Regions from separate parts of the Caballeronia sp. M23-90 genome, predicted to be linked through region 2. Evidence: predicted binding sites of a transcription regulator. Region 2 holds the regulator's gene; the other holds the start of a gene.
The links. Region 2 encodes FliA, which starts transcription of late flagellar genes. Its sites were predicted from a motif close to CTAAAGTTTNNNNNNNNNNNGCCGNTA; they were not measured.

Region 1: a site for FliA is predicted at 1,542-1,568, ahead of motA (flagellar motor stator protein MotA). Genes of this name have one in related genera too.

The regions. Positions count from the first base shown of each region.
Region 1 is NZ_JBSIPA010000070.1:2,718-19,633, reverse strand. Features, by position in the region: gene ACRXB1_RS10200 (hypothetical protein) at 1-167, shown strand, start outside; gene ACRXB1_RS10195 (hypothetical protein) at 254-526, opposite strand; gene ACRXB1_RS10190 (hypothetical protein) at 669-1,322, opposite strand; gene motA (flagellar motor stator protein MotA) at 1,620-2,489, shown strand; gene motB (flagellar motor protein MotB) at 2,526-3,530, shown strand; gene ACRXB1_RS10175 (porin) at 3,814-4,989, shown strand; gene ACRXB1_RS10170 (bifunctional aspartate transaminase/aspartate 4-decarboxylase) at 5,051-6,706, opposite strand; gene ACRXB1_RS10165 (excinuclease ABC subunit A) at 7,246-9,885, shown strand; gene ACRXB1_RS10160 (alkene reductase) at 9,930-10,991, opposite strand; gene ACRXB1_RS10155 (ArsR/SmtB family transcription factor) at 11,048-11,344, opposite strand; gene ACRXB1_RS10150 (dihydrofolate reductase family protein) at 11,457-12,140, opposite strand; gene ACRXB1_RS10145 (alpha/beta hydrolase) at 12,358-12,840, shown strand; gene ACRXB1_RS10140 (LysR family transcriptional regulator) at 12,800-13,702, shown strand; gene ACRXB1_RS10135 (MFS transporter) at 13,706-15,079, opposite strand; gene ACRXB1_RS10130 (GMC family oxidoreductase) at 15,165-16,901, opposite strand.
Region 2 is NZ_JBSIPA010000495.1:414-4,701, forward strand. Features, by position in the region: gene ACRXB1_RS30845 (MinD/ParA family ATP-binding protein) at 1-927, shown strand, start outside; gene ACRXB1_RS30850 (RNA polymerase sigma factor FliA) at 958-1,689, shown strand; gene ACRXB1_RS30855 (diguanylate cyclase) at 1,720-2,814, opposite strand; tRNA gene ACRXB1_RS30860 (tRNA-Arg) at 3,433-3,508, opposite strand; partial or broken gene ACRXB1_RS30865 (c-type cytochrome) at 3,833-4,288, shown strand, end outside.

The sequences.
Region 1 (16,916 bases), on a different contig from region 2:
TGTCCACGCCCATAGATCCGACGCAACTGCCGATAGAACCCGACGCCGACGAACTGCTCGATCCCGATGCGCCGCCGAATCCGGACGACCCCGATCTCCCCGACGGCCCTGATTCCGCGACACCGCTCGTTCCCGCTGACCCCAACAACGGCTCTCCGCGCCTTTAAATCCCGGGATGCCGCCGTATAAAAAATGCCCGGCACGCGAAAAACGCGTCCGGGCATTTCTTCAGTTCAAGATTCGAAGCAAGTGATCATAGCGTCGTGGTCAATACGTCGCCGGATTTGAGCGCTTTCTCTATCAGCCCGTCTGCCTGGGCCTTGCGCACGGCATCGGCTACAAAAGATTCGGGCGCCTCGACCTCAGCCTTGATCGCGCTGATGATCCCGGACGCCTCGACGATCACCAGCGATTTCGCCGAATCGGCACGGCTGATGATCACGCGCTGCGGGCTGCCGCCGTCTGCGATGCTTGCGCAAAATTGCATCGGCTGTCCGTCAATGGTTTGCTCAAAGGTTTGAATCATATTGAAGGTTCGCCTCTGGTAAATGAACGGTAAGTCCTTAGAAGGGGACGCATCATCCATGCCAACCCGCCTGACGCGCGTCTTCCTTACTATTGAGCGTGAGCCGGGCGGGAGGTTCAACCCCTGTGGGTAAGTCTGTATCTTAGAAACGATAAGTCACGCCGATCTGCACGACCGGATACCAGCGATATTTCTCGACGCGATTCGTAATGTCCTGCTTTTCCTGATCGATATTCGCCTGCGTTGTGAGCAAACTGTACACCTCCGGCACGAAGTACGACACGTGCGGGCGGCCATATGCCACGCCAAGGTCGGCCATGAAACCAAAGCCCTTCGATACCGGTTTGTGCCCATACCCCACGCCAAGATACGGCATGACGCTCGGCAGCCGCACCGTGGCCGATGGCGCGCCCGCAACGGCAGGAACCGTATCGTCACCGATCTTGAAGTTGCCTTGTGCGTCAGGTACCGCATGCGCCTTCAGTTCGTCGCCATTGATGAGCGCACCGCCCGTCACGCGAAAACCGCTATTCGCAAACGGAAACAGGTCGAGATAAAGGCCGCCTTGAATCAGGCTCAGATGCCCGCTGTATTTGGCGCCGTCGACATTGAACGAATGCGAAAAACCGAGGCCTTCCATTTCAGCATGGACGCCCGCCCAAGAGTTCAGCGAGTAGGCGGCGCCGACACCGCCGCCCAGCGTTCCGCCTTGTATATAGACCTCTTGCGCTTGGGTCGTCTGCGTTGCCAGCATGGCGATCATGGCGGCCGCCGCCGCGCTCAGGACTGTCTTCACCGCACCTTCTCCGTAAGTAGCCGGGGCCTTCCCCGTGGCGAGACTGTACGGTTGCGTTAAACGATTCAATGGAACGAACAGTGACCGTTTTTGGCGTCAATTCGAACGTCCATGCGTCGTCCACGAAACGTTCATCCCTCGATGCAAAAAATGCATGTTTGCCAGAGTAAATTTTGCTGACTTGCGTAAGTCGGTAAGAAAAGATTCCTCGCATCTACCCTAAATGTGAGAGCCCGCTTGCCGTTAAGTTCTATGACAGCTTCATTCAATCGAAGCACACATTTACGCGGAGAGAGCATGTTTGTCGTTATTGGATGGGTGTTGGTCATCGGCTCGGTAATCGGGAGTTTCATGGGGGTTGGCGGTCATCTGGCAGCGCTCGTTCAGCCCTTCGAGCTGCTCTGCATCTTCGGTGCGGCCATCGGGGCATTCGTCGTATCAAACCCTCCCGCGACGCTCAAGAAGACGCTCAAGAGCATCCCGACTGCGTTCAAGGGCGGCGGATACTCGAAAGAAAAGTACGTGCAATTGATCGCGCTGCTTTATGAGCTGCTTCAAAAGGCGCGCAAGGAAGGGATGATGGCGCTCGAAGTCGATGTGGAAGCGCCGGAAAAAAGCCCGACCTTCATGAAGTACGAACACGTGCTCAACGATCACCATCTGCTGGAGTTCATCGTCGATTATTTGCGCATGATGTCGAGCGGCAACGTCAACGCGCTCGAGATGCAGGACCTCATGGATGAAGAACTCGAGACGCATCATGCGGAGGCATCGGTGGCATCCGGCGCGATCCAGAAGATGGCCGACGGCCTTCCCGCATTCGGCATTGTTGCGGCCGTGATGGGCGTGGTTCATACCATGGGCTCTGTCGGCGCTGCGCCTGCCATCCTGGGCGAGATGATTGCCGGCGCACTCGTCGGCACGTTCCTTGGCATCCTGCTCGCATACGGTTTCTTCGGACCGCTTGCCGATCTGCTCGCTGCAAAGGGACAGGCGGAGTCCAAGCCGTTCCAGTGCGTGAAGTCGGTACTGCTTGCATCAATGAACGGTTATGCGCCCGCCATTGCCGTGGAGTTCGGCCGCAAGGTGCTCCTCACGGCTGACCGCCCGAGCTTCAAGGAACTCGATGAAGCCGTCCGCGCCACCAAATCGCCGAAGTCGGCCTGATGCATTGCATGCATTCAGACACCACGGGTAACGAACATGGCTGAAAAACCATCCCGCGATCCCCTGCAGTCGGTGCTTGCGCCGACCATCGTGGTACGCCGCAAGAAGAAGTCCGGACACGGGGCGCATCATGGCGGCGCGTGGAAGATTGCCTACGCCGACTTCGTCACGGCCATGATGGCGTTCTTCCTGCTGATGTGGCTGCTCGGTTCGACATCGAAGTACGACAAGCAGGGCATCGAGGATTACTTCAACGCTCCGCTCTCCACGCTCTTTGGCGGCAAGGACGGCAGTGGCGCTGCGCGCTCGAGCGTGATCAACGGCGGCGGCCGCGACCTGTCGAGTTCACGTCCGGGCGAAGCGACCAAGAGCCAGACCCAGCCGATGCCCAAGACCCCCGCGCGCATTGCCGCGGAGGACGACGCGCGCCGCCTCAAGCAACTGAAAGAGAAACTCACGGCGCTGATCGACAATACGCCGGCGCTGCGTGCATTCAAGGACCAGATTCGTATCGATATCACGAGTGAGGGATTGCGCATCGAGATCGTCGATTCGCTCAAGCGTCCGATGTTTGCATCGGGCAGCTCGAAGCTCGAAAGCTATGTGGGCGTGATCCTCGCGCAGATCGGGGCATCCATGAACGACGTGGACAACCGGGTATCGATCGCAGGTCATACCGACGCCGTGCCCTATTCCGGCGGCCAGGCGGGTTACTCGAACTGGGAGCTGTCGAGCGAACGCGCGAACGCCGCGCGCCGCTCGCTGATCGCAGGCGGCATGAGCGAAGGCAAGATCCTGCAGGTACGCGGCCTGGCCGATGTGCTGCCGCTCAACAAGGCCGTCGCCGACGAACCCACCAATCGCCGCATCAGCATTCTCGTGTTGAACAAGGCGGCGGAGCAGGCGTTCTTCGCGGATGGCGGACGGACTTCGGTGGATGATTCGCAACCGGCGAGCGCCGTGATCCCGGCGAAGGTGGCGCAAGAGCAAGCAAAACCGCGGCCGTTCTCCCCAAGCGGCGAAGTCTCTTCGAAAGGCTGACACGCCGCAGGCGCCGCGACGATACCCATTCGCTCGCGGCGCTCATCGCATCACTTCCCCTTCCCCTCCAGTAATACATCGCCGGCATCTCGCGCGAACCTTCCCATAGCACAGCAGCGGCCTGTGCAGCGTGGCCGTCGTTTCATTACAACTGTCATAGACCTTACATACGCCTCCCGTAAAGTCCGCCCGTCGCAAGTCAGCGGACCGTCAGAGTCCCGCGTATCCACGCACTTGTTGCACCAGACCCATCACGCTACCACCCACGCTCACGGAGAATGTCTTGAACCGTAAATCACTGCTCGCCATCGCCGCACTCGCTGCGTTTGCCGCATCGGCCGCACCTGCGCAAGCTCAAAGCAGCGTCACGCTGTATGGTTTGATCGATGCCGGTATCAGCTACGCGAACCACAGCACCGCCGGCACCGGCAGCTCGAAGATTTTCAAGTACGACGACGGCGTATCGCAAGGCAGCCGCTGGGGCCTGCGTGGTGCTGAAGACCTGGGCGGCGGACTCAAGGCCATCTTCACGTTGGAAAGCGGCTTCAACAGCGGCAACGGCACGCTCGGTCAGGGCGGCGCGGAATTCGGCCGTCAGGCTTACGTGGGTATTTCGAAGTCGGACGTGGGCTCGGTGACACTCGGCCGCCAGTACTCGTTCTCGACTGATTACTTGGGCGGCGCTTATTCCATTGGCGGCCAGACGGTTGCAGGCAACTACGCGTATCACATCAATGACGTGGACCAGTTGACGTCGAGCCGTATCAACAACTCGATCAAGTTCAGCAGCGCCAACTTCTACGGCGTGACGTTCGGTGGCCTGTATGGCTTCTCGAACGCTGCAGGTGCATTCTCGGGCTCGCCCACGACCACGACGGCCGGCGTGACCACGCAAGGTTCATCGCGTGCATACAGCTTCGGCCTGAACTACGCGAACGGCCCGTTCAGCGTTGGCGCGGCTTATACGGACATTCACTTCCCGGCTTCCTCCACCCCGGCATTCAGCACGAGCATTGCAAACGTGGCGACGGGTGGCTCGAAGGACCTGCGCACGTTCGGCATTGGCGCGAACTACAAGATCGCTGCTGCGACCCTCTTCGCGTTGTGGACCAACACGCGCTTCGAAGCGATCAGCGGCGCTACTTCCAAGTTCAATACGTATGAAGCGGGTGCCAAGTATGCGTTCACGCCAGCTGCAACGGCGAGCCTCGGCTACACGTACATGAAGCTGACGGACGCGGCTCAAGGCAAGTGGCAACAAGTCGATGCAAGCGTGGATTACGCGCTCTCCAAGCGTACCGATGTCTACGTGCTGGGCATTTATCAACACGCGTCGGGTTCGAACAACGGAACCGGCGTGCAGGCGCAGATTGGTTCGAGCACGAGCTACTTCGGCACGTCGGGCCGCGGTACGGACAACCAGATCGCTGGGCGCGTGGGTATCCGCCACAAGTTCTGAGCGTTTAGCTGATACGAAAACGGGCCGCTGAAGAGCGGCCCGTTTCCATTTCGATGCCTGATTACAGCACCTTTTTACTGTCGAGCGACTTGCCCGTTTCCGCGTTATACCGTTCCACGTATTCCGCCATCAGCTTGCGCAACGCACGGCCGATCTGCTTGTAGTCGCTTTCGTTCAGATTGGCGAGCGACACGCGGCCCGACGGATGCTGCGTACCGAAGCCGCGCCCCGGCAAGAGCACAACGCGTGCGTCCTTCGCAAGGCGGAACAGCAGCTCTGACGGTTCGGTGTTCTTGAACAGCCACTGCACGAATTCTGGTCCATACGCGCGATTGCCGAGGAACTCGAGGTCGAGGATCGTGTAGTAATCGACCTGGTTCACGTCGCTGTCGTCGAAACTGATTCCAATCTCACGATACAACGCCTCCTTGCGTCCGCGAATCAGGCGCTTCAACGCGTTCTTGTACGCCTCGGGCGTGTCCATCAGCGAGAAAAGCGAGAACAGCACCATCTGCACCTGCTGCGGCGTCGATAAACCCGCCGTGTGATTCAGTGCGACGGTGCGGCTGTCCGCAACCAGCCGGTCGATGAACTTGAGGTTCTCCGGCTCCGTGGTAATGGACTCATAACGCTCGTGCAGTTCGGCGCGTTGTTCCTTGGGCAGCTTGCGGATCAGTTCGTCGATCACGTTGTCCTGGTGTGTCGCGATGGTGCCGAGCCGCCAGCCCGTGGCGCCAAAGTATTTCGAGTACGAATACACGAGGATGGTGTTCTTTGGGCACAAGGCGAAGAGCGAAACGAAGTCGTCGGCGAAGGTGCCGTACACGTCGTCGGTGAGCAGGATCAGGTCCGGCCGTTCCTTCACGATAGCTGCAATGTACTGCAGGCTTTCGGTATCGATCTTGACCGACGGCGGGTTACTCGGATTCACGAGGAAAAACGCTTTGACCTTCGGGTCGCGCAGCTTGTCGAGTTCTTCCTTCGAATATTGCCAGCCGCGTTCAACGTCGGCGTTGAGGTTGACCACATTCAACTTGTAGTCGTTGAGCGTGGGGATTTCAATGTACGGCGTGAAAATCGGTGACCCGAGCGCAATGGTGTCGCCGGGTTTGATCAGGTGATTTTCGCGCAAGGTATTGAAGATATACGTCATAGCCGCGGTGCCGCCTTCGGTCGCGAAGATGTCGAAATCGCCAATGAAAGGATGCTTGCCGACCATTTCCTTTTTTAGATACTGCGCCACGATCACTTCAGACAATTTCAGAATCCGGTCGGGCACCGGATAATTCGAAGCAAGAATCCCCTCGCACATTTCGTAAAGGAATTCGCCGCCGTTCAAACCCAGTTGATCGCGCACGTACGACAGTGCGCCGCGCAAGAAATCGATACCCGGAACGCCCTTGTTGTCGCGTGCGAAAATCTCGAAGCGTTCTTCAAGTCCTTCATGTTTTGGAAACCCGCCCAGCCCTTCTGGCATATGTGCGAATGAACGCTCGGATTCGCGCATGGCGAACAGGCCCAGTTGCCAAAAGCCATGGCGAGGGATGGTGGCGAGGAAGTTCGGGTTGCCGCGGCCAGCGTTGAGCATGGCGACGTTGGCCGGGCGGTCGACGGCACCGCCGCCCGCAGCCTTGATCAACTCGTCCTTCAGTTCGAACGGGCTGAGTGCTGCAATCTTGGACTGCTCCTGCGAACCCGCTTTCTTGGATTTGGACATCCAGTACCTCCAGAAATAATCGACTGCTTTGAAAGAGAGCGGCGCGCGTTGTCTTGGCGCCGGCCCTCGGGAGAAGCGGCAATGAGAGTCAGGGAATGCATGCTTGCCGCGACTAATAATCAAGGCATCCCACATCTCCTGATCGAAAGGGTCGAGCGTTTTGCGTTGGGCTCCATGCCCTTGGTCCACATGCCAGGTCTACATACATAAGTCGCGACATTTATCGCAGGCAATGAAACAATTACTCATTCCATTGCAGGAAAAAAATCGCGATAAACCTGTCCAACGCACAAAGTCGCAACCGCTTCATGATTTGAAATAGCGAAGCGATTTTGCAAAATCGCATCTCGCACCCCTCACTAATATCACGTCCACGTAGCGAAAGCGGTTTCGATGGCGCGAGAATTTGGCGGTATCAAAAACGGCTTTTTAAACGCCGCCTGTCGAATGCCTCGCTTGTGCGCCCATGCGAAAGCCCGGGCACAAGCTCTGCGAGTCGATTAATGCTGAGCCCTAACTGCAAACCAAAGAAAAGGCGCATGACAGATCGAAATAACAAATCTTCGTCTCCTCGACCCGGCTTCGTTCGTGTACGTGGCGCACGCGAGCACAATCTGCGCAACGTGGATGTCGACATACCACGCGACGCACTCGTGGTTTTCACCGGCGTGTCGGGCTCGGGCAAATCGTCGCTTGCATTCGGCACGCTTTACGCCGAAGCGCAGCGCCGGTACTTCGAGTCGGTCGCGCCCTACGCACGCCGTCTTATCGATCAGGTTGGCGTGCCGGAGGTGGATTCGATCGACGGATTACCGCCTGCGGTCGCGCTCCAGCAGCAACGCGGTACGCCGAACGCGCGGTCGTCGGTCGGCAGCGTCACCACATTGTCGAGCCTCGTGCGCATGCTGTATTCGAGAACCGGCACATACCCGGCAAAGCAGCCCATGCTGTTCGCCGAGGACTTCTCGCCGAACACCGTGCAAGGCGCCTGCCCCACATGCCACGGCCTCGGACGCGTGTACGATGTCACCGAACAGTCGATGGTGCCCGACGACTCGCTGACCATCCGCGAGCGTGCGGTCGCTGCGTGGCCACCGGCGTGGCATGGCCAGAACCTGCGCGACATTCTCGTCACGATGGGTTATGACGTCGATACCCCCTGGCGTGACCTTCCCAGGAAAGCTCGCGACTGGATCCTCTTTACCGACGAAACGCCGACGGTGCCCGTCTATGCCGGCCTCACGCCCCAGGAAACGAAAGCCGCGCTCAAACGCCACGCCGAGCCGAGTTATCAAGGCACGTTCACAGGCGCGCGCCGCTATGTGCTGCACACGTTCGCCAATACGCAAAGTGCGTTGATGAAAAAGCGCGTGTCGCGTTTCATGGTGAGCAGCGCGTGTCCGACATGCCATGGCAAGCGGCTGAAGCTCGAGGCGCTGTCCGTCACGTTCGCGGGACTGGATATAGCGGAGTTGTCGCAGATGCCGATGGCGCGGGTCGCGGAAATATTGCGCCCCGTTGCGCGCGGCGAGGCGTCGCCCGATGTAAAAACCGGCGAAGTGCTGAACAAAACAGAAATGCGCGAAGCCGTGGAGCGCCGGGTTGCGTCGGGAGGATCTGCGCACAAGGCATCGCCCGATATACGACGGACAACGAATCAATCCCGCGAAAAGCAGGTCGCCGCACAACGCATGGCAAGAGAGCTGCTCGAGCGATTGTCCACGCTGATCGACCTCGGTCTCGGGTATCTTGCGCTGGACCGGAGCACGCCGACGTTGTCATCGGGCGAACTGCAGCGCCTGAGGCTCGCGACGCAACTGGCATCGCAGTTGTTTGGCGTCATCTACGTGCTCGACGAACCCTCCGCCGGACTTCATCCCGCCGATGGCGAGGCGCTCTACAGCGCGCTGCAGCGCTTGAAAGAAGCCGGCAATTCGCTCTTCGTGGTCGAGCACGATCTGGAGATGATGCGTCGCGCGGACTGGCTGGTGGATGTCGGGCCGGCGGCGGGGACGGCAGGCGGGAGCATCGTGTACAGCGGTCCGCCTGCAGGATTGGCCGACGTGGAAGCATCGCAGACACGGCTGCATCTGTTTGGGGAACGCCGGACTGTCGGACGCACGAAGCGTTCTCCGGCTGGATGGTTGCGGCTTGCCAACGTCACTCGAAACAACCTGCAAGCTCTCGACGTAGCATTCCCGCTTGGATGCTTCACGACGGTCACCGGCGTCTCTGGATCGGGGAAATCCAGTCTGGTAAGTCAGGCGCTGCCGGAACTCATCGCGGAAAAACTCGGCAGTCCGATAGCGACCGAAACCGACGAAGAACGCGATCCTCTCCTCGACACGGAAGACATTCAGACAAACGGCGAGATCGTGGAAGGGATGGAACACATACGCCGCCTCGTAAGGGTCGACCAGAAGCCGATTGGCCGCACGCCGCGCTCCAATCTCGCCACTTATACCGGCCTCTTCGACCACGTTCGCAAGCTGTTTGCCGACACGCCGCAAGCGCGCCGCCGACGCTACGATGCCGGCCGTTTTTCATTCAACGTCGCAAAAGGCCGCTGTCCGACGTGCGAGGGCGAAGGCTTCGTCAGTGTGGAATTGCTTTTCATGCCGAGCGTCTATGCGCCATGTTCCACTTGCGGCGGAACGCGCTACAACCCCGAGACGCTCGAAATCAAATGGAACGACAAGGACATTGCGGAAGTCCTGCAGATGACCGTCGATACCGCCTGCGGCTTTTTCGCAGACGAACCACAGATCATGCGTGCGCTCGCGGTATTGCGTGACATCGGGCTGGGCTATCTGCGGCTCGGGCAGCCCGCGACGGAGCTCTCGGGCGGCGAGGCGCAACGCATCAAGCTCGCAACGGAACTGCAGCGCGCGCAGCGGAGCAAGCACCTCTACATACTCGACGAACCCACCACGGGCCTGCATTGCGTCGACAGCGACCGGTTGCTGGTGCAGTTACAGGGTCTCGTCGATGCGGGCAATACCGTGATTGTCGTCGAGCACGACATGCGCGTGGCGGCGCAAAGCGACTGGGTCATCGACATGGGGCCGGGCGCGGGAGAAAGCGGTGGCAATGTCGTGGCAAGCGGAACGCCAGAGGACGTGGTGAAGAAGGGAGCGCGCGGTCATACAGCGGAATATCTGAAGGCGTGCATGACATGAAAAACGGTGGCCTTGGGCCACCGTTTTTCATGAAACCAAAAAGATCAGTCCATGGTTTCGAGCGTCGGATAGTCCGTGTACCCCTCGGTACCGCGTGCATAGAACGTCTCGGGAATCGGCGCGTTCAACGGGGCATCGGTTTCGAAGCGCTTCACCAGATCCGCATTTGCGATGAACAACTGGCCCCATGCCACAGCATCCGCATCACCGCGATCGAGTGCGGCCTGCGCGCTTTCCTTCGTGAACTTTTCGTTCGCGATATAAACGCCGCCGAACTCTTTCTTCAGCAACGGTCCGATCGAATCTTCAGCCACACGTTCACGTGCAGCAATGAACGCGATCTTGCGCTTGCCCAACTCACGTGCGACATAACCGAAAGTCGCGGCGCGATCGCTGTCGCCCATGCTGTGCGAATCAGCGCGCGGTGCGAGATGCATGGCGACGCGATCCGCGCCCCACACCTCAATACATGCGTCGACAACCTCGAGCATCAGGCGCGCGCGATTTTCAACAGGACCACCGTAATTGTCCGTGCGCGTGTTCGTGCTGTCCTGCAGGAACTGGTCGAGCAGATAACCGTTAGCGCCATGGATTTCAACGCCATCGAAACCGGCCAGCTTCGCGTTCTCAGCTCCTTTACGGAAAGCGGAGACGACGCCTGCGATTTCATCGAGTTCCAGTGCGCGCGGCGTCACGAACTCGCGTTGCGGACGCACGAGGCTCACGTGCCCCTTCGCGGCGATTGCGCTTGGTGCAACGGGCAGGTCGCCATTCAGGAAGATCGGGTCCGAGATACGGCCGACGTGCCAGAGTTGCAGCAGGATCGTGCCGCCTGCGTCATGCACGGCTTTCGTGACCAGCTTCCAGCCTTCGACCTGCTCGTCCGACCAGATTCCCGGCGTTTCAGCGTAACCCACGCCTTGCGGCGTGACCGAGGTCGCTTCGCTCAGGATCAGGCCGGCTGCGGCGCGATCAGCGTAGTACCGTGCCATCAACGCGTTCGGCACGCGTTCTTCACCAGCGCGCTGCCGCGTGAGCGGCGCCATCACAATACGGTTGCGAAGATTGAAAGCGCCTGCTTTGAGCGGATCGAGGAGATTTGGCATTTTTAAAGCAATCCTAAATAGAGTACGGTGAATGTTCGTTGATCGACGTGTCGCGTTTAGAGCGTGCGGTGCAACTGTTCGAGAAACGCGTTGATTACCGCGTCGTCGCGCTTGAAAAAGATCCACTGGCCAACTTTTTTCGACGTGACCAGACCCGCCTTGTGAAGCGTTGCCAGATGAGCCGATACCGTGGATTGCGACATATTGCAGCGCGCATAGATCTGCCCCGCACACACGCCATTCTCCAGCAGCATGTCCTGCTCGCTGAAATAAACCCCGGGTTCGTTGAGCCACGCGAGGATCTCGCGGCGCACCGGATTAGCCAGGGCTTTGTGAATAGCGTCGATGTCCATGAGACGGCAGTAAGTACGGTTAGGTCCAGCGGATGAATTCGCGATGAACCGAATTATATTTCGTAAAAACCCGAAATACAATAAAACCACTTACGCCATTAGGGGTAATCCCTTACTTCGTTTTCTGCGTGTAGCGCAGCCACACGCCATCGTTGGCCGTCTGTTCAACTGACGTCAGCGTGAGGTACGCCGGCTGTTTCCATGCGTCCATCGAAACTTCGAACGACGACGGATGTTCGGTGCGGCCATCGACGAGCGGCAAGATCAGCACGCTGACCTCATCGACAAGACCGGCATTCACGAACGCACCGCTTACATGGGAACCGCCCTCCACGATCAGCTTTTTTACGCCGAGCTCATCTGCGAGCGTTTCGATCACATGACCCAGGTCGATGTCCGTCTTGCCACCGAAAACATACGACACACCAATGGACTGAAGGTACGCAAGATAGTCGTCCGCGACCTGCTCGGTCACGACTTCGATGATGTGCGATTTGAGCGCGGTGTCCGATTTCCACTCGACCAGTCCCTTCGGATCAATAGAAATGGCGTACTGGTCGGCACCGCGTTTGGCGAAATGATTCGTGCGCGGAACGGGTTCCTCGGCGAGGCCCTTCGGATAACCGTCGCCATGCGCGATTTCCTGCATCGTGACGCGTCCGCAAATCCAGCCGTCGGCCTCGAACGTGGCAGCGGTGCTTTCGTACAAGTCGGAAGCATAGTCGAGGTGCCAGCCGTCAGTGAGACTGCGACCATCGACGGAAGACATCATGTGGCAAACAATATAGGGCTTCATGGGAGGTCCATGGTTGGGTTAGGACAATCGCATTGCAGCAAATAGTATTCCGCAGCGCTCAAAGACAAAAATACCGCGTCATGCTGCCGGTCGGAAGCGAGGTTCGATGGGCATAACGCTTGCATTTCAAGTGTAAGGAACCGCCATTCGTGGAGCGGTTTCCATCAATTCTGGAGATGACATAAGCCTCGCCGATACGAGCAAGGGTGTCGTGGGAATGGACCCGACCGAGCATGCCGACGCCGACATGAAGGACGTGCTCAACGCATTCGAGAGCCTGAACCCGAAGCCAATCGAAGATTGCACTCCAGACGAAGCGCGTCAGCAACCTACCGTCACCGACGCCGTGATGAAGCTGATGCAGGCACGCGGCATCACGCCACCGCCAGCCGTACAGCAGGTGCAGACACAGGAGATCATGATTCCGGGCGCGGCATGCGAAAACCCCGCACGTGTCTACAAGCCTGCGGGCGAAGGCCCGTTCCCCGTGATCCTGTATTTCCACGGCGGCGGCTTCGTGTTTGCCGACATCGACGTCTACGATGCAACGCCGCGTTCGATCGCCGCGCAGACGAATGCGTTACCTGGGGTAGATAGTCTGCTGGTATCGGGCGGCCGGTTGTGGTTTCATCGTGCTTCGACTCACTCGCCGCCCGCCCATGGACCTGAAGCAGATTCAATATTTCATCGCGCTGTTTGAAGATGGTTCGGTCACGCGCGCTGCGAGGCGGCTCAATATCGTTCAGCCCGCATTGAGCATGCAGATTTCGAAGCTCGAGGCGGAATTGAATCAGCCGCTCTTCGAACGAGGCCCGCATGGCATGACGCCGACCGACGCGGCGCGCCTCATGTACCGGCTGTATGTGCCGATCATTCGAGACATCGACCATGCGCGCGAGCAGCTCAGCAGCACGGACGTGATCGTCACGGGACGCGTGTCGCTGGGCATGGTGGCATCGGAAGCGGAAAGCGTATTGCCCGAGTCGCTCGCGACCTTCAATGCACTGTTTCCGCAAGTCGAGGTATCGGTGGCGGACGGCTTTAGCGCACAACTGATTGATGCCGTGGAAGCCGGACGGCTCGACGCTGCGGTCATCAACAAGCCGCGCGGACGTCTCACGCTCGATACCCGCGCGTTACTCGACGAAGAAATGGTTCTCGTGGTCAGTGCAACCCACGGTCGCGTTCTGCCCGACGAGATCGACCTGTCCAGGCTCGGCGACCTCGAGCTAGTGCTGCCGACGCGGCGCAACGGCTTGCGCGGCGCACTCGACGCCGCGCTTCTCAACGCGGATATCGTGATCAAGCCGAAGTTCGAGATCGACCTGTTGACCACGATCGTGCAGTTCGTGGAACAGAGCAGCGTGGCGACCATCATGCCGCGCGTGGTCGTGCAGCGCAAAGTGGACGACGGCGTGCTGCGGATTCACCGGATTGCGAACCCGGTTATCGTGCGGCAGATCGTGTGCGTCAGTCACCCGAAGCGGCCGCTTGGGTCTGCGGCGAGCGCCCTCATCGATATCATCACGGAAGACATTCGCCGCGTGACTACCGCACCCTGACGTTCAATGTACGGCTCGCGCGTTGTTCTCCAGCTTGCCGAGCGTTTCCGGAACAATGAAAGCGCCAACTAGAAAGATCACGCTGATCACACCGACAAAGATAGCCAGCGTCATGGGCAGTTCACTCGGGTCCTTCGCGACGAGCGACACGGCCGTCGGCATCATCCCGCCGATTGCAAAGCCGATGTTCCACGAGAGGCCCGTTCCCGTTGCGCGGATCGCGGTGGGAAATCGTTCATTCAGGAAGATCAGGATAGGCGCATAACCCGCGCTGCCGAGCGCACTCAGTATCACGGCGTAGAGGCCGATCATCGTGATGCTTTGCGCAGTAGGCAACAACAGGAACAACGCGGGTAACGCGACGAGACGCACGAGTCCGATCCAGATGAACGCACTCTTGCGTCCAATGAAGGTGCTCAGATGGCCCGCTGCGACCGAGGCCAGCAGCACTCCCACGCTTGCGATCATCAGGATGGCCGCAGCCGCGCCGTTGGGCGCGTGGCTGACCACCTTGAGAAAGGTAGGAAGGTAGCCCGACGTGAGGTAATAGCCGCTGCCGCCGCCAATCGTGAGCAGCAGGTTCACGAAAAGAATGCCGCGATATTCGCGGGAAAACAGCGTCTTGATTGGCGATCGAATCACTTCGACCGGCACCGACGGATCACGATTCGCGGCCTTGGCCGCCTTCTCTGCCGCAAGCTTCTGCCAGAGCGGCGACTCCTCGAGCGTATTGAAAACGAACAGGCCGAGCACCGAGCTGATGATGCCGGTGAAGAACATGCAGCGCCATCCCCAGACATCGAACAGTTCGCCGGGGAAGATTGCGGACATGGTCAGGAACACAATGGACGCGAGCAGCGCACCGAGCCCTGCACCGCCGCCGCCGATCAATCCCGAGACCGCGCCTCGATACTTGGGCGCAACGGACTCCGTGCCGATGGTATGCGTGGACGCCACCACGCCACCTACGAACACGCCCTGCACGAGGCGCAACAGAAGAAAGAGGATTGGCGCGGCGAGTCCGGCTTGCGCGACCGTTGGCAACACCCCGAAAAGCGCCGTCGATATCCCCACGCCAACGACTGCGAGAATCATCGCACCCTTGCGTCCATGACGGTCCGCATAAGAGCCGAACCATGCCGAACCGAGCGGCCGCATCAACAGGGTCACGGCAAACGACGCATATACTGCCGCCAGCGAAAGCATGGCGTGTTCGGACGGGAAGAACAGCCGGCCGACCACCGGCGCGACATACAGGAGCACGAACAGATCGAAAAGATCGAGTGCCCAACCCAGGCACGAGGCTACCACTGCACCCATGACCTGCCGCGAGTTGACCTCGGGCACGGCGGTGCTTTCCTGAGCTGCAACGGACATTTTTATCTCCTTGAAGGTCGCGGCGCCGCCTTATGGAAGGCACCGTGTACGTGGCACGTATATTGGTTCGTGCTCTTGTTGGCGTTTATGAAATCGTTGCATGCAAATAGATCGTCTTGTTGCTTGCGGAACTGGGCGGCCGTTCGCGCAGCATCGTGTCCGCGATTTTTTCCGCGATCATGATGGTCGGGATATTCGTGTTGGCCGAAGGCAGGCGCGGCATGAGCGATGCATCGACCACGCGCAGGCCTCGCGCGCCGTGCACGCGGCCCTGTGTATCGACGACAGCCTGGCGATTGCCTGCCACGCCCATCCGGCATGTTCCGCTCGCGTGCCATACGCCGAATACATTCGCGCGAATGAACGCGTTCAGCGCGTCGTCGCTCGCAAGCATTGAGGCCATGCCCTGACCACGCGTAAAGAAACGTTCGATCAGCACTCGACGCAAGGGCGCAGGCGTATCGAGCAATGCGCCAAGCAGCGATGTCAAGATTGCATTGACCTTGCCCACGCGGCTCAATGCCTTCACGCGCGGCGAAAATGCGGCTGGGAAAAAATCACGCCTGTCTTCACCCAGGCCCGATGCTTCGACCACTTTGGCGAGCAGGCGAACGCCAATGGCAAGGCGTGCGATATCGCGTTCGTCGTCAAGCAGGTTCAGGTCCACGCGTGGTGCGATGTCGGAGTCTGCGGACACGAGTTGCACACGGCCGCGCGAATATGGACGGTTGCACCACAAGAAAAACAAGCCAAGGCGATTGCCCAGCGCATGCCACGCGGCGCGCGTTGCACTCGATAAATACAGGTCCGAGACGTCGCACCCTTCCAGGCCAGATGTGAATCGCGCGGCCGTCATGCTCGCGCGACGACGCGTGAGCGGCATGCGGAACTGCGGTTCGAGGAAATGGCAAAACGTCAGCGATGGATGGTCCTGAAGATTCCTTCCGACGCCGGGTAAATCGATCGCGCAGCGAATGCCAAGTTGATCGAGCTCCTTCGAATTTCCGATACCCGCCCGCAGCAACATGGCGGGCGACTGCAGCGCGCCCGCTGCCAGGATCACTTCTCGCGCTTCGAACTTGATCTTTTCGCCATTCGCCGCTAATGCTAGAACACCATGCGCGGTCACGCCGCTCATCAGGATGCGTTCAACGCGAAGGTTCGCGAAGATCGACAGGTTCGGACGCTTGCGCGTGGCGGCATCGAGGTAAGCCGTCGCTGTCGTCACACGCCGGTCGTTGAAGTTTGAAAACGCCCCGGGAAACAGACCGTCGCCGAATTCGGCATTCTGGTCTTGCAGTGTCGCGAATCCATTGCTCTTCAAACCCTTCGCAAACGCGTGGCAAAACGGCGGCCACTCATCAGGCATGATGCGGCGAATCGCAACGGGACCGTCCTTGCCGTGCAGCGGGTCAGCAGGGAAATTTGCGTCGCTTTCCAGCTTGCGGAAGTACGGCAGGACCTCGTCCCACGCCCAGCCCGGCGCGCCGTTCTCGGCCCACTCATCGTAGTCGCGCGGCAAGCCGCGATTAGCCGATTGCACGTTGATACTCGAACCGCCGCCCATGACACGGCCTTGCTCGTACACACGTTCAGCAGCTTGCCTTGTAGCCCGGGCTTTCAGTCCAGGCCAGATGTAGGTATCACCGCAAAACACAGGCATGGGATAGCTGTCTAGGATCGCTGCGGGCACGTTGCCCGGGGGCGTGTCCGCGCCCGCTTCGATCAACGCGACACGCAGCGACGGCACGGCCGATAGCCGATGCGCAAGTACGCATCCCGCCGACCCGCCGCCCACGATCACGTAGTCGAACGCCTCCATGCAAGTCCCCTGTTT
Region 2 (4,288 bases):
TTCGTGTCCGATCAGGCTGAAGGCTTGCGCCGTCTGCTGACGCGCAACAGCTCGCGGGTGGTGGCCGTGTGTGGCGCGCCGGCGGGCGGAATAGGCGGTACGGGAAATACATCGACGGTCGTCAACCTCGCTGCCGCGCTTGCTGCGCAAGGCAAGGACGTGCTGGTGATCGATGAACGGCAGAACGCGTTGTCGGCGAGCCGGTTGGCCAACGTACCGTCCACGGGCGCACTTGGCGCCGTGCTGGGCGGCAAGCGCTTCTTGCAGGACGCAGTCACGCGCACGCCGTTCGGCTTTTCGATGATCGCCGCGCCCCGCGACGAACGCATCAGCCACGACGCCGCGCATTACCGGGTTTTGCTGGATGGACCCGCTGATATCGTTCTCATCGACACACAACCGGATCGTAGCGGCGCGTTGTCCACGCTCGCCGCGCAAGCGCACGACTTCGTGATCGTCACACGCGTGGCTCCCGCCGCGATCACCGAGGCGTATGCATGCATCAAGCGCCTGCATTACGCGCACGCCATCTCGCGCTTCCGGATCGTGGTCAACCACGTGAAGAACGCCGCCGATGCGCAAATCGCCTTCGATAACCTCGCCGGTGTCGCCAGCCGCTACCTTGCCGTGCAGCTCATGCCGGCCGGTTGCGTGGCGGAAGATCCGCGTGTGGCGAGGGCGCATGAACTGTCGCGCTGCGCAGTCGAAGCATTTCCGACGACCGCCGCCGCCCGCGATTACCGCCACATCGCGGCCGACCTGCAGTATTGGCCGATGCCAGAAAGTTCGCACTTCGAATGGCCGGCGCAAGCCGTCCATAGGGAAACGCCACGCAATATCGAGCGTTCGATCAACCCGGGAGCGACCTCGCGCCGCACCGAAACAACGTCGCCGGAGTTCGCAATGCGTAGCCCGGCGGCGGTGTGACGAAGCAAAGAAGGAACAAAGGTGAATGCGATGTATAACGCCCAGGGAAAACTGTCACAAGCCGAGGTCCTGACCCGCTACGCGCCGCTCGTGCGCCGGCTGGGTCTGCAACTGGTCGCGAAAATGCCGGCCAGTGTGGATCTCGACGATCTGATCCAGGCAGGCATGATCGGTCTGCTCGACGCCGCCAGCCGCTACAAGGAAGACCAGGGCGCGCAGTTCGAGACATACGCGAGCCAGCGGATTCGTGGCGCGATGCTCGACGAACTGCGCGCCAACGACTGGCTGCCGCGCAGCATGCGCAAGACGTCGCGCGAGGTCGAATCGGCGGTACACAAGGTCGAGCAGCACCTTGGCCGGTCGGCGAGCGAACAGGAAGTCGCCGAGCACCTCAACATGCCGCTCGACGAATACCAGACCATGCTGCAGGATCTGCACGGCAGCCAGTTGATCTATTACGAAGACTTCGACCGGTCATCGGATGACGAACCGTTCCTCGACCGTTATTGCGTCGATAAAGCCGATCCGTTGTCCGCATTGCTCGACGGCAGTTTGCGTTCGGCGCTGGTCGAAGCCATCGACAAACTGCCCGAGCGCGAAAAGCTGCTGATGAGCCTCTATTACGAGAAGGGCTTGAATCTGCGTGAAATCGGCGCAGTGATGGAAGTCAGCGAATCGCGCGTGTGCCAGTTGCATAGCCAGGCGGTTGCTCGGTTGCGCGCGAAGTTGCGCGAACAGGCCTGGTCGGGCGTGGAAGCCTGACGGTCAGGGGGCGGCTTTTTCTGAGCCGCTTCAAGAAGGTTCGAAGTCCGCGCCTTCGGCAAACACCGTTCGGCCTTTGCCGAGTGCCTTCGCCCGGTACATAGCACGATCCGCCGCGCGCATCAGCACGGCGATATCGGTGTAGATGGGTTTCAGGTCCGGCGAGATCAGGCATGCGCCAATACTCGCCGATACATTCACCACCCGGTCCTGCACCGACGTCATTTCCGCCAGCACCGCGTGAATTCCGTTCGCGACCGTATGCACCGCGTGGCTGCCCGTCACGTGACGCGCGAGGACCACGAATTCGTCGCCGCCGAGACGCGCGACCGTATCGGTGGTCCGCACACGGCGTAACAGCGAATCAGCAAAGGTTCGCAGCACGACGTCGCCAACTTCGTGGCCGTAGGTATCGTTGACTTCCTTGAAGCCATCGAGATCGATCAGCAACAACGCCGTCGCGCCCTCCTGTCCCGTCGATATCGCCGTCACCGCCCGTCCGATGGTTTGTTCCAGTGCGTACCGGTTGCTCAATCCGGTGAGCGGATCGGTGCCTGCCCGGAGCGCGAGATCGCGGTTCGCGCTGCCGAGCCGGCCGACCAGCACACTCAGATATACCGATGCCGCCAGCACACTCAAGCCAATGCCAAGCGCCGCCGGCCGGTTGAGACGCCACCATGGCTGAAGCATGGATAGTGCGACGATTCCGGCCAGTGCCGTAACGCACGACAACGCCAGCGTCCGCTTCCCATAACGCCCTCCTGCGCCGATCAGGAACAGGAAAATGGCCCAGAGCATAGGCAGCGCGAGCGGGCCGCCGGCGGCAAGAATCAGGGCGAGGAGCGCCTGATCCGCGATCGTGGTGATAGCAAGACGCACGTCCGAATGACGCGGCATCCCGCCGATGATCACCCGGCTGGCCACGCCATAAACCAGATACAACGCGAGCACGCGAAAGCATGCGGTCGCCGCAGGAGAAGGATCGAACCACGCGAACGCGCCATACGCCACGGCCGCGAGTCCGCCGAGTGCGACTCGGAGCGTTGCCTGCTCCCTTTCCGGATCGCGATGCGGAGACCAGACATAGCCGCGCGGCCGCTGCACGGGGTCATGCGAATGCCCCATTCTGTGTCCCTTTTTTTATGGTTTAGTGGTTTAAACCGACGTTTTCTACAGTGGCTGCGTAGTGCGCAACCGCAATCCTACTGCGTTGATGCGCGCTATATGCAAAGGGAAATTGGGGTGCGGATGGAGGGTGGATGGGATTTTGGGCGGGAGTATATGGGTCAATGGCGGGGGTGGCTCTGGTTTCGGCCTGGTTGGGTGGTCGAGGGGTTGTTAAACGGCTCGCGTTTCTGCGAAGCGTGGAGGCGAGTTTCGGCTTGCCCGGCGGACGCGCCTACTTAACTACGCACGTTTTCCTCAATCCGATGCAGGAAATGGTTTATTCCTCTGGCACCTCCAACTGCCGATGCGATATCGGACGTCGATTCACTGACGGAATCTATGGTCCGCTCTCCCGTGTCCTTACGACCAATTGGATTTTGATCAGAAAGCGTGGGCGACAGGAAAGCCAATCCAGCAGAGCGAAATCAAGGAAGGCCCATCTAAGCGAGGCGCGGCATTTGCGAATGACCCGCGACGACAGTCGACACCAACGCTTCTGCGCTGGCGGCACTTGGAATGCGTTTGGAGCTGAATGTGATCCTGGAATGACCAGGAAACTCGATTTGCGCTAAATCTTGGTGCGCCCGGCTGGGATCGAACCAGCAACCCCTGCCTTCGGAGGGCAGTACTCTATCCATTGAGCTACGGGCGCATATGAGCAAGGGGCACCGCGTTCCATATACAAAATCATGGAGGCAGGACCGCTGCGAGTCCGAAACAATACCTGTTTTCGTCCGATTCGTCCATCGCAAGGGTTGGAAGGCCCGACCCTCGTCCTTCGCAACATCCCTGCAAAAACCCCGAAAATCCGGGTTAACACGCGCTGCGACAAGCCTTTGCGGGTATGCCGTCACGTAAACGTTCCGTCTATAATCGACCGTGCTGGCGAAAACGTTTAAAAGTATTCGAGAGATCTACCCCTGCTGTCACGCTGTCGCTGGACCGACTCACAAATAAAAAGGGAGACGAGACGAGCATGAGTGAAGCACCCCACGGAGTCCCGATCAAAACGCCAGGCCAACTCATCGCGGCAATCGTCGCCGGGTTCGCCATTCCGATCGTCGTGATCGTCCTGCTGGCCGTCTACGTCAACAACACGACCCGCACTGGCGCCGGTACCGATTCCCTGTCGGACGCCGCCGTCGCCGAGCGTATCGCCCCGGTCGCGCAAGTCGATATCCGCGACGCCAACGCCCCGCGCGTCTACAAAACCGGCGAGCAGGTATTCAAGGCGGTCTGCACGACCTGTCACACGGCCGGTGTTGCCGGCGCGCCGAAGTTCGGCAACGCGGGCGACTGGGCGCCGCGCATTGCGGAAGGCTACGACACGCTGCTTCACAACGCCCTCAACGGCAAAGGCGGCATGCCCGCTCGCGGCGGCACGAGTCCCGACGACTATAGCGACTTCGAAATCGCCCGGGCAGTCGTCTAC